DNA from 2 places in the Rhizobium sp. BT-226 genome. Region 1 is predicted to be linked to the other one. Evidence: riboswitches for the same ligand, from Rfam matches in the RefSeq annotation. Region 1 holds a riboswitch; the other holds the start of a gene.
What was found. Region 1 has a riboswitch for thiamine pyrophosphate ahead of thiM (hydroxyethylthiazole kinase). Riboswitches for the same ligand answer to the same signal wherever they lie in the genome.

Region 1 (4,409 bases):
CAGCGTCGGCGATGCCGGCATTGGCGATCATGCCGATCTTGACGGCATCGACGCGGACATCGGCAAAGACGGCATTGATCTGGTCGGCGACGAATTGCGGCGGCACCAGATGCACGCCGCTGACCCCTTGCGTGTTCTGCGCCGTCAGCGCGGTCAGCACCGCCATGCCGTAGACGCCGCGGGCGGAAAAGGCCTTGAGATCGGCCTGGATGCCGGCGCCGCCGGAGGGATCGGAGCCGGCGATCGAGAGAACGTTGCGGATCATGCGCGAGCCTTTCGGATTTCTGCGGCGATGCGGCGCGTGGCCGCTTCGGGATCCGGCGTGCCGCAGATGGCGGAGACGACGGCAAGCCCCCTGGCGCCTGCGGCAAACACCTCGGCGACATGATCCACCTTGAGCCCGCCGATCGCGACCGATGGCACCGGCGAGGCCTTTACCAGCCTTGCAAGGCCGTCAAAGCCGATCGGCTGCTTGTGATCGGCCTTGGTCGGTGTCGCAAACACCGGCCCGACGCCGGTGTAATTGATGAGATCAGGATCGACGGCGTTAGCAAGCACCTCGCTCTCGACCGACAGGCCGAGGATCATCTCGGCACCGACCATCGCCCGCGCTTTGCGCGCATCCATATCCTCCTGGCCGATATGCAGGCCGTCGGCGCCGATGGCGATTGCCGCCTCGACATCATCGTTGATGATGAGGAGGGCGCCGGTCCCATCCAGCGCCTGTTTCAAGGCGCGGCCGGTCTCGATCATCCTGATGGTGCCGGCATGTTTGTCGCGCAGCTGCACCATGGTCGCGCCGCCGGCAACGGCAAGGCGTGCGGTCTCCACCATGCCGATCCCGGCGCAGAGATCGGGGTCGAGGACGAGATAGAGCGAAAGGTCGAAAGCCTTCATGCGGCTGATATCCTTGCCCTGGCGTCAAGCGTTTCGGCGTCGAGCGCAGCCAGCGCATCGAGGAAGCGCCAGGAGAAGGACCCAGGCCCGGCCGCCCCAAGGGCGGCCTCCTCGCCGGCGATGGCGAAGGTTGCAAGTGCTGCGATCGTCGCGCCGAAGATATCCTCTGGTGCCGTCGCGGCAAAGGCGCCGACGAGGCAGGTGAGCGAGCAGCCGAGCGCGGTGACTTGAGGCATCAGAGCTGATCCGCCTTCGATGCGCACGGCCCGCTCGCCGTCGGTGACGAAATCCACGGCGCCGGTAACGGCAACCACCGCTCGCTGACGCTCGGCGAGCCATCGCGCCGAACTTTCCGCCTGCTCGACCGGGTCGCGGCTGTCGACGCCCTGGCCGCGGCTCTCTCCGCCGGCCAGCGCGATGATTTCGGAAGCGTTGCCGCGGATGATGGTCGGACGCAGCGCTAGGAGATCGGCGACCGCATTGCGGCGGAAAGCCGTCGCATAATGCGCGACGGGATCGAGCACCCAGGGCTTGCCGGTTGACGTCGCAGCCTTCGCCGCCGCCTGCATGCCGTCGATCCATTGCGTCGACAGCGTGCCGATATTGATTGTCACAGCACTGGCGATCCCGGCGAATTCGCCGGCTTCTTCAGCGGCATGCACCATGGCGGGGGAGGCGCCGGCGGCAAGCAGCACATTTGCGGCGATGTTCATGGCGACGTAATTGGTGATGCACTGAACGAGCGGCGGCTTCTCGCGCATCGCCTTCAGCATAGCTCCTGGTGTGGTCCTGGTCTGCATATGGCCCCTTTCAGGCGGGGGCGGGCACGGGGCGGTTCGTGCGGGCAGTGCCGCGGCCCCGAGCGACTCCCTCCGCCGGCATTATCCGGTTCAGGTTCGAAGGGTGCTTCTCAGCCCGTCTGTCGACGAACGCCCCTGTCTCTCATCGCGATTCTTTTCGCAGAGAACGGAGGTGATGTCATCCCGAAAATGATCGACGCGGCGCAACGATTGTCGACGATTTGAGAAAGGCGATCAGCCGACGATCTGGCCAACCGCCGCCGACATCCTCCTTCGCGACATTTTAGTCATGTCTCAGTCCTTCAGTCACGCATGCACTTCCTTGCCGCGATAGACCTCCGGATCGGGGATCGGAACCGCGGCGATCAGCGCGTGGGTGTAGTCATTCCTCGGGTTCTCGAAGATATCCCGCCGCGTGCCGGTTTCGATAATGCGGCCGGCGCGCATGACGGCGACGTTGTGGGACATGCGCTCGACGACGGCCATGTCGTGGGAGATGAAGAGATAGGCGAGCCCCATCGTTTCCTGCAGTTCGAGCAGCAGGTCGAGCACCCGGGCACGGACGGAGACGTCAAGCGCTGCGACGCTCTCGTCGGCGACGATCAGCTTCGGCTCCAGTGCCAGCGCTCGGGCGATGCAGATGCGCTGGCGCTGGCCGCCTGAAAATTCGTGCGGATAGCGCGTTGCCGCATCAGGCGTCAGGCCGACCCGGCGCAGCAGTTCGGCGACGCGGTCCTGCCGTTCACTATGGTTGCTGATGCCGTGAATGACCATCGGTTCGCCGATCGCTTTGCCGACGGCCATGCGCGGGTCGAGCGAGGCATAGGGATCCTGGAAGATCATCTGCGCCGAGCGGCGCACGGGCCGCATCTCGCGCTGGCTGAGGCCGGCAATATTGCGGCCGTCGATCAGGACATTGCCCTTGAAGGGGATGAGACCGAGCACGGCCTTGCCCGTCGTCGATTTGCCGGAGCCGCTTTCGCCGACGAGGCCGAGCGTTTCACCCGGCAAGATATCCAAGGAAACGCCATCGACGGCTGCAACTGGCGGCTTGCCCTTGAAAAACCGGCTTGCGGCGTTGCCATAGGTGACGGTGAGGTCGCGCACATTCAGCACCGGCGTGCGGTCCGGATGCAGCGTCTCGACGGCGCGCTGGGTGATGCGCGGCGGACGGTCGGTGCCGGCAAGCGCGCCGAGCCGCGGGACGGCGGCCAGCAATTGCTGCGTATAGGCCTCCTTCGGCCGCTGGAAGATGGCGAGCGCCGTTCCCTGCTCGACGATCCTGCCATTCTGCATGATGACGACGCGATCGGCCATTTCGGCGACGACGCCCATGTCGTGGGTAATGAGGATGATCGAGGCGCCGAATTCGCGCTTCAACTCGCGCATCAGCCTGAGGATCTGCGCCTGCACGGTGACGTCGAGTGCCGTCGTCGGCTCGTCGGCGATCAGCACCTTCGGCCGGCAGGAGAGCGCCATGGCGATCATTACCCGCTGGCGCATGCCGCCGGACAGCTCGTGCGGATATTGCTTCAACCGCCGGGCCGGCTCGGTGATCTGCACGGCGTCGAGCATCTTCAGCGCCACCGCCTCGGCATTCTCGCTGCCCTGGTGCGCGCGGATTGCCTCCGTCAGCTGGTTGCCGACCGACATGACCGGGTTCAGCGAGGTCATCGGCTCCTGGAACACCATGGCGATATCGCCGCCGCGCACGCTGCGCATCGCCCGGTCGGAAAGCTTGAGCAGGTCGCGCTCGCCAAGCAGCACGCTGCCGGAGGCGACCCGCAGCGAGGCTTTCGGCAAGAGCCCCATGATCGACAACGAGGTGACCGACTTGCCGGAGCCGGATTCGCCGGCAATGCAGAGCGTTTCGCCGCTTGCAAGCTCGAAGCTGACATCCTGGAGCACCGGCTTGCGGCCTTCGGGGGTGCGGGCATCGACGCTCAGCTTGCGAAGGCTGAGCACCGGTGCTGCGGCGGGCATGGCTTCGTTCACGCGAACACGATCCTCGGGAAGTAGAAGGAGACCACCCAGTTCGGCTGGTCGACGATCTCGCTGATGCGGAGATCGCCGCAGACCGAGCAGAGCAGATAGGCATCGACGGCGCTCATGCCGTGTTCGGCGCCGAGAAGATCGATCATCCGCATGACGCTTTCGCGTGCGCCGGTCATCAGGTCAGGGCCGATGCCTGTCGTCACCTCGTAGCCGGCGCCGTCGAGGTGGCGGGTCACCGGTTCGGTCGTGGTGAAGCGCGGCGTCTGCAGCTTGGCGTCCTTGACGAGCTCGATCGTCGCTTCGACGTTCATCTGGCTTTCGATCGCCGTGCCGCAGACTTCGCCATCGCCCTGGGCGGCATGGGTATCCCCGATCGAAAACAGCGCGCCGTCGACCTCGACGGGCAGATAGAGCGTCACCCCCGCCGTCAGGTCGCGGATGTCCATGTTGCCGCCGACGCGACGTGGGGGGACGACGGAGTGGGTGCCGGGCTCGGCTGGTGCGACACCGATCGTGCCGGCAAAAGGCTTCAGCGGCACGCGGCCGCCCGGGCCGTAAAGGGCGGGCACCATGCTGGTCGCGTCATAGGACCAGACATGCAGGGCCGGATCCTTGAACTGGTCGGCAAGCAGGCCGAAGCCCGGAATATTGGCCGTCCAGCCGACGCCCGAGGGAATGAACTTGCGCAGCGTCACCTTCAGCGCATCGCCGGGCTTG
Region 2 (4,409 bases), on a different contig from region 1:
TCTCGAACAAAGGCGCCACAGTGGCGCGGGCCGCGCGGCGGCTCATGCCCTTCACCTCGAGGCCGAGTGCCGCATTGTCGATGATCCGGCGCCAGGGCATCAGCGCATCGCGCTGCGGCATGAAGGCGAAGGAATGCGGCGCCTGTTCCAGCGGCGCGCCCTTGAAAAGCATGGCGCCGGAATCGGGTCGAAGCGCCTGTGTCAGCAGTCGCAACACCGTCGATTTTCCGGAGCCGGACGGGCCGACGATCGAAACGAACTCGCCGTCTGCGACAGCGAGCGAAATATCGCCCAGCACCCTCATGCCGTCGAAGGATTTCGAGATGTTGCGCAGTTCAACCATTGCATCGCTCATCGGCGCCGCTCTCCGGATGGTTGCCAAGGCATGACGAGGCGCTGGATCATCAGCGTCAGCCCGAACAGGCAGAGTGTCAGCACGGCGCTGACGACGACGGCGGCGAGCACGAGATCGGGACGGAAATTGTTCTTGGCGTTGAGAATATAAATGCCGAGGCCGCGGGCGGCGCCGGCATATTCGGCAAAGATCGCGCCGACGACAGCATAGGTGATCGAGATCCTGAGGCCGGCGAAGAAATAGGGCAGCGAGGAGGGAAGCCGGGCCAGGCGGAAAATGCGCCAGCGGCTCGCCTTCATCGAATTCAGCAATTCGGCGATGTCGCGGTCGGTCGATTCATAGCCCTGCAGCAAGGCGACGAGCAGCGGAAAGAAGGTGACGAGCGCCACCAGCAGGACCTTCGGCAACAGGCCGAAGCCGAACCAGAGGACGACGAGGGGCGCGATCGCCACCAGCGGCAGGGTCTGGCTGGCGATGAAGATCGGCAGCAATGCCCGGCGCATGAAGGGCATGAAATCCATAAGGATCGATGAGACGAAGGCGAAGGCTAGCGACAGCGCGAAACCGCCGACTGTCGCGCCGAGCGTCGGCCAGGTGTTTGATATCAGCGCCTCGCGGTTCAGCCAGCCCTGAATGACGATGCGTGACGGCGCCGGCAGGATGGAAGGTTTGATGCCGGAAAGATCGACATAGAGTTCCCATGCTGCCAAGAAGACGCAGCCGGCGAGTAAGGCAGGTATTCCCCGGTAGAGAGCCGCGCGAAGCGCGGCAAGGCGCGAAACCAATGGTGGTGACGGTGTCATCGGCGTTCGATTCACGCTTTCGTCGGGCTATTGGCAGACATCGTGATGTCGAGGGTCACATGCCCGTCGGGGTCGCCGAAGCGATAGAAGGCCTCGCGAATGGTTGCGAAGACGGCGCCGGCATCGCCAGAAAGCCTGGTGCAGAAATTCTTGGCGCGGTCGAAGGTGCCGGAACGTTTCAGAAAGTCGATGCAGCCATAGATCTCGTCCATATGGCTGCCGATTCCCATGACGTAGAGCGAGAATTGCGCAGCGGTCGGCTGCCCGGTCTCGGCGGTGGTTTCAACGGCGGCAAGTGCGGCTGTTATACGATCGGCAAGCGGTTCTGCCTGGCCAAGGGAGGGGTTGCTGCCGCAGATGGCGTCGTCGGGCTCGCCCGGGCAGCCGCGTGAAACAGCAGTGGACAATACGCAATGCTCGCCGGTTTTTGCGGCGGCGACGAAAAGATCGTGCATGGCGGCGAAGAGAATGTCAGGCGGGCCGACCAGCAGTGTGGAGATGTCGTCGATCTCGATGCGCAGCCGGTCGCGATAGGGATCCAGCGCCTTGACGGCATCGAGAATGATGCCGACGAAATTGTCGGACATCGGATAGAGTGACACTTGTGCGCCTGAGAACATCTGAACCTCGCTCCGCTGGCATTACCCAGATCAGCTTTGAAGGGTCCAGAGGCTTGCGCCTCACATCTCAGCCCCGGCAATACGGAGCTCCCCTGTTATTTGCGCGGAAACTATCACCGGGGTTTTCTCCCCGCAACCGCAAAATTGCGATCCCGTCCGTGCGGCCGGAATGAACCGGATGTGACGGAAAACACCCGGGCGGAGGATCTGCCCGGGTGTTCCCAAAGGTTCCGTACCTGCCGGGAACGGAACCGGAGCCCTTCGTCTCAAGCGGCGATATCGGCGTAGGGATGATCACCGCGCGCGGCAATGAGCGCCCGCGTCCACCATTCCAGCCGCGCCATCATCCGGTCGAGCGTGTGCAGAGCGTCGCTCGGATCGTCAAGCCGTCCGGCGACGTCGAAGCGGCTCCATGGCGCGGAAAAGCTGACCGAATCGCGGACGGTGACGGCGTGGAGTTCCGCAAAGACGAGCCGTAATTGCTCGACCGCGCGCAAGCCACCGGAGATGCCGCCATAGGAAACAAAGGCGACCGGCTTGCCCTGCCAGGGCTCGAAAAACAGATCGATGGTCGATTTCAACGCGGCGCTGAAGCTGTGATTGTATTCCGGCGTGACGATGATGAAGGCGTCGGCCGTGCCGAGCCGCCCGGCGAGCCTGTCGATTTCGGGGTGCGCCATGTCACGGTCGGGCGGCAGCGCAAAATCCAGTGGATCGATGATGTCGATATCGAATTGCGGGAAGCGGACGAGCTCCTGCGTCAGCCATTTGACCACCCGGTCGCAGATGCGGCCCTTTCTTGTGCTTCCGTAGATCACCGCCAGCCTGATGGATGTTTTCATGCGCCGCTCCTTCTCGCGATTGGGCTTTACGATTGCTGGAGCAAGGCTTATAAAACCTCAACTAATCTTGAGGTCAAGAGGCAATGGATACAATTCCGGCAACGCCGCTCGGCAAGCTCCTGACTGTCGGCGAAGTGGCGGAGCGCAGCGGCCTGGCCGTCTCGGCGCTGCATTTTTACGAGACCAAGGGGCTGATCTCGAGCATCCGCTCCCGCGGCAATCAACGGCGCTATGGGCGCGATGTGCTTCGCCGGCTCGGCATCATCAAGGTGGCGCAGCGTGTCGGCATTCCGCTTTCGGAGATCCAGGCGGCGTTCGAGTCCCTGCCGCAGGGGCGCACGCCGACCGTCGCCGATTGGCAGACGCTGTCGGCGCTGTGGAAGGATGATCTCGACGCGCGAATCAGGCGGCTTAGCCTGCTGCGCGACCGTCTGACCGGCTGCATCGGCTGCGGCTGCCTGTCGATCGAAAGCTGTCCGTTGCGCAATCCCTGCGACCGGCTCGGCAAGGAAGGGCCGGGCGCGCGGCTTCTGGAGACCGAAAACTAACCCCTGTCCTCACCAGGAAAGATCGATACGCGCCTTTCTTTCAGTCGGCGCGCTCATATGTTAAGGGCGAATGACACAACCGGCGGCACTGTCCGCGAGGAGGACGGCTTCGTGTTCCATCCCAGACTGTTCGAAAATCGCAATGTCGTAGTGACTGGCGCCGGCCGCGGCATCGGCCTTGAAGTGGCCCGGCAGTTCCTGGACTGCGGCGCGAAGGTGATCGTCCATACCGGGCGCAAGCCGGGACGCGACCTGCCGGATTTCCTGCTGACGGCTGAATCCGAAAGACGGGCGCTGCTGCTTAATGCCGATTTCTCCGCGGTCGGTGGGGCAGCGCAATTTGCCGAGGATGCTCTCGCCTTCTTTGATAAGGTCGATGTGCTCGTCAACAATGCCGGCACCATGCTTGGCCGTTTTCCCGCTGCCACGCTCACCGACGCAGAATATGAGGCGGTCGTGCGGCTCAACCAGACATCGGTCGTGGCGCTGACGCGGGCGTTGTTGCCGGCATTGAAGGCGGCTGAAGGCGCAGCCATCGTCAACACGGTTTCGATTTCGGCGCTGACCGGCGGCAGCCCCGGCTCTTCGATCTATTCGGCCTCGAAAGCCTTCGTTGCGACCTATTCCAAGGCGCTTGCCCGTGAGCTTGCACCGGACGGAATCCGCGTCAATTGCGTGTCGCCAGGAACGATCGAGACGGATTTCCATGAGCGCTATTCCTCCCGCGAAAAGCTGGAGCAGACGAGAAAGTCCATCCCCCTGCAGCGGCTCGGCACGGCGGAGGATTGTGCTCCCGCCTATCTGTTCCTGGCGGCTCCCGCCCTCTCGGGTTACATCACCGGACAGGTGATCGAGATCAATGGCGGTCAGCTTATCTGCTGATTTACTTGGACCTTTTTTGACATTTCTTCATTTTGACCAATTCGCTTCTGCGAATATGCTATTGTGCTGATCTACCTCATCGCCGTCCTTCCGAGATACCGAATGCCGTTGCCCAAACCCAAGCCGGGGATGACCGGCCACGAATTGCACACACTCGCTGGAAAAGCCCATGAAGCGAGCGATCTGCTGAAAGCGCTAGCGCACCAGACCCGGCTTCTGATCCTCTGCATACTGGCGAACGAGGAGCGGACGGTGAGTGAAATCGAAAATATCCTCGGCATACAGCAGGCAATGGTCTCGCAGCAACTGGCGCGGTTAAGGCTCGAAGGCCTGGTCCATACGCGCCGTCAGGGCAGGCT

Region 2: linked by a shared signal. The riboswitch ahead of OIU37_RS26420 (Ykof family thiamine-binding protein) and the one ahead of thiM (hydroxyethylthiazole kinase) in region 1 are both predicted to bind thiamine pyrophosphate.

What each region holds. Positions count from the first base shown of each region.
Region 1 covers NZ_JAOYTI010000005.1:133,240-137,648, forward strand. Annotated here, with positions in the region: gene thiD (bifunctional hydroxymethylpyrimidine kinase/phosphomethylpyrimidine kinase) at 1-265, opposite strand, end outside; gene thiE (thiamine phosphate synthase) at 262-897, opposite strand; gene thiM (hydroxyethylthiazole kinase) at 894-1,697, opposite strand; TPP riboswitch at 1,748-1,844, opposite strand; gene OIU37_RS27700 (ABC transporter ATP-binding protein) at 2,004-3,692, opposite strand; gene OIU37_RS27705 (acetamidase/formamidase family protein) at 3,689-4,409, opposite strand, start outside.
Region 2 covers NZ_JAOYTI010000004.1:392,734-397,142, forward strand. Annotated here, with positions in the region: gene OIU37_RS26410 (ABC transporter ATP-binding protein) at 1-355, opposite strand, end outside; gene OIU37_RS26415 (ABC transporter permease) at 352-1,158, opposite strand; gene OIU37_RS26420 (Ykof family thiamine-binding protein) at 1,170-1,778, opposite strand; TPP riboswitch at 1,769-1,882, opposite strand; gene OIU37_RS26425 (NADPH-dependent FMN reductase) at 2,045-2,620, opposite strand; gene soxR (redox-sensitive transcriptional activator SoxR) at 2,704-3,168, shown strand; gene OIU37_RS26435 (SDR family NAD(P)-dependent oxidoreductase) at 3,280-4,050, shown strand; gene OIU37_RS26440 (helix-turn-helix transcriptional regulator) at 4,153-4,409, shown strand, end outside.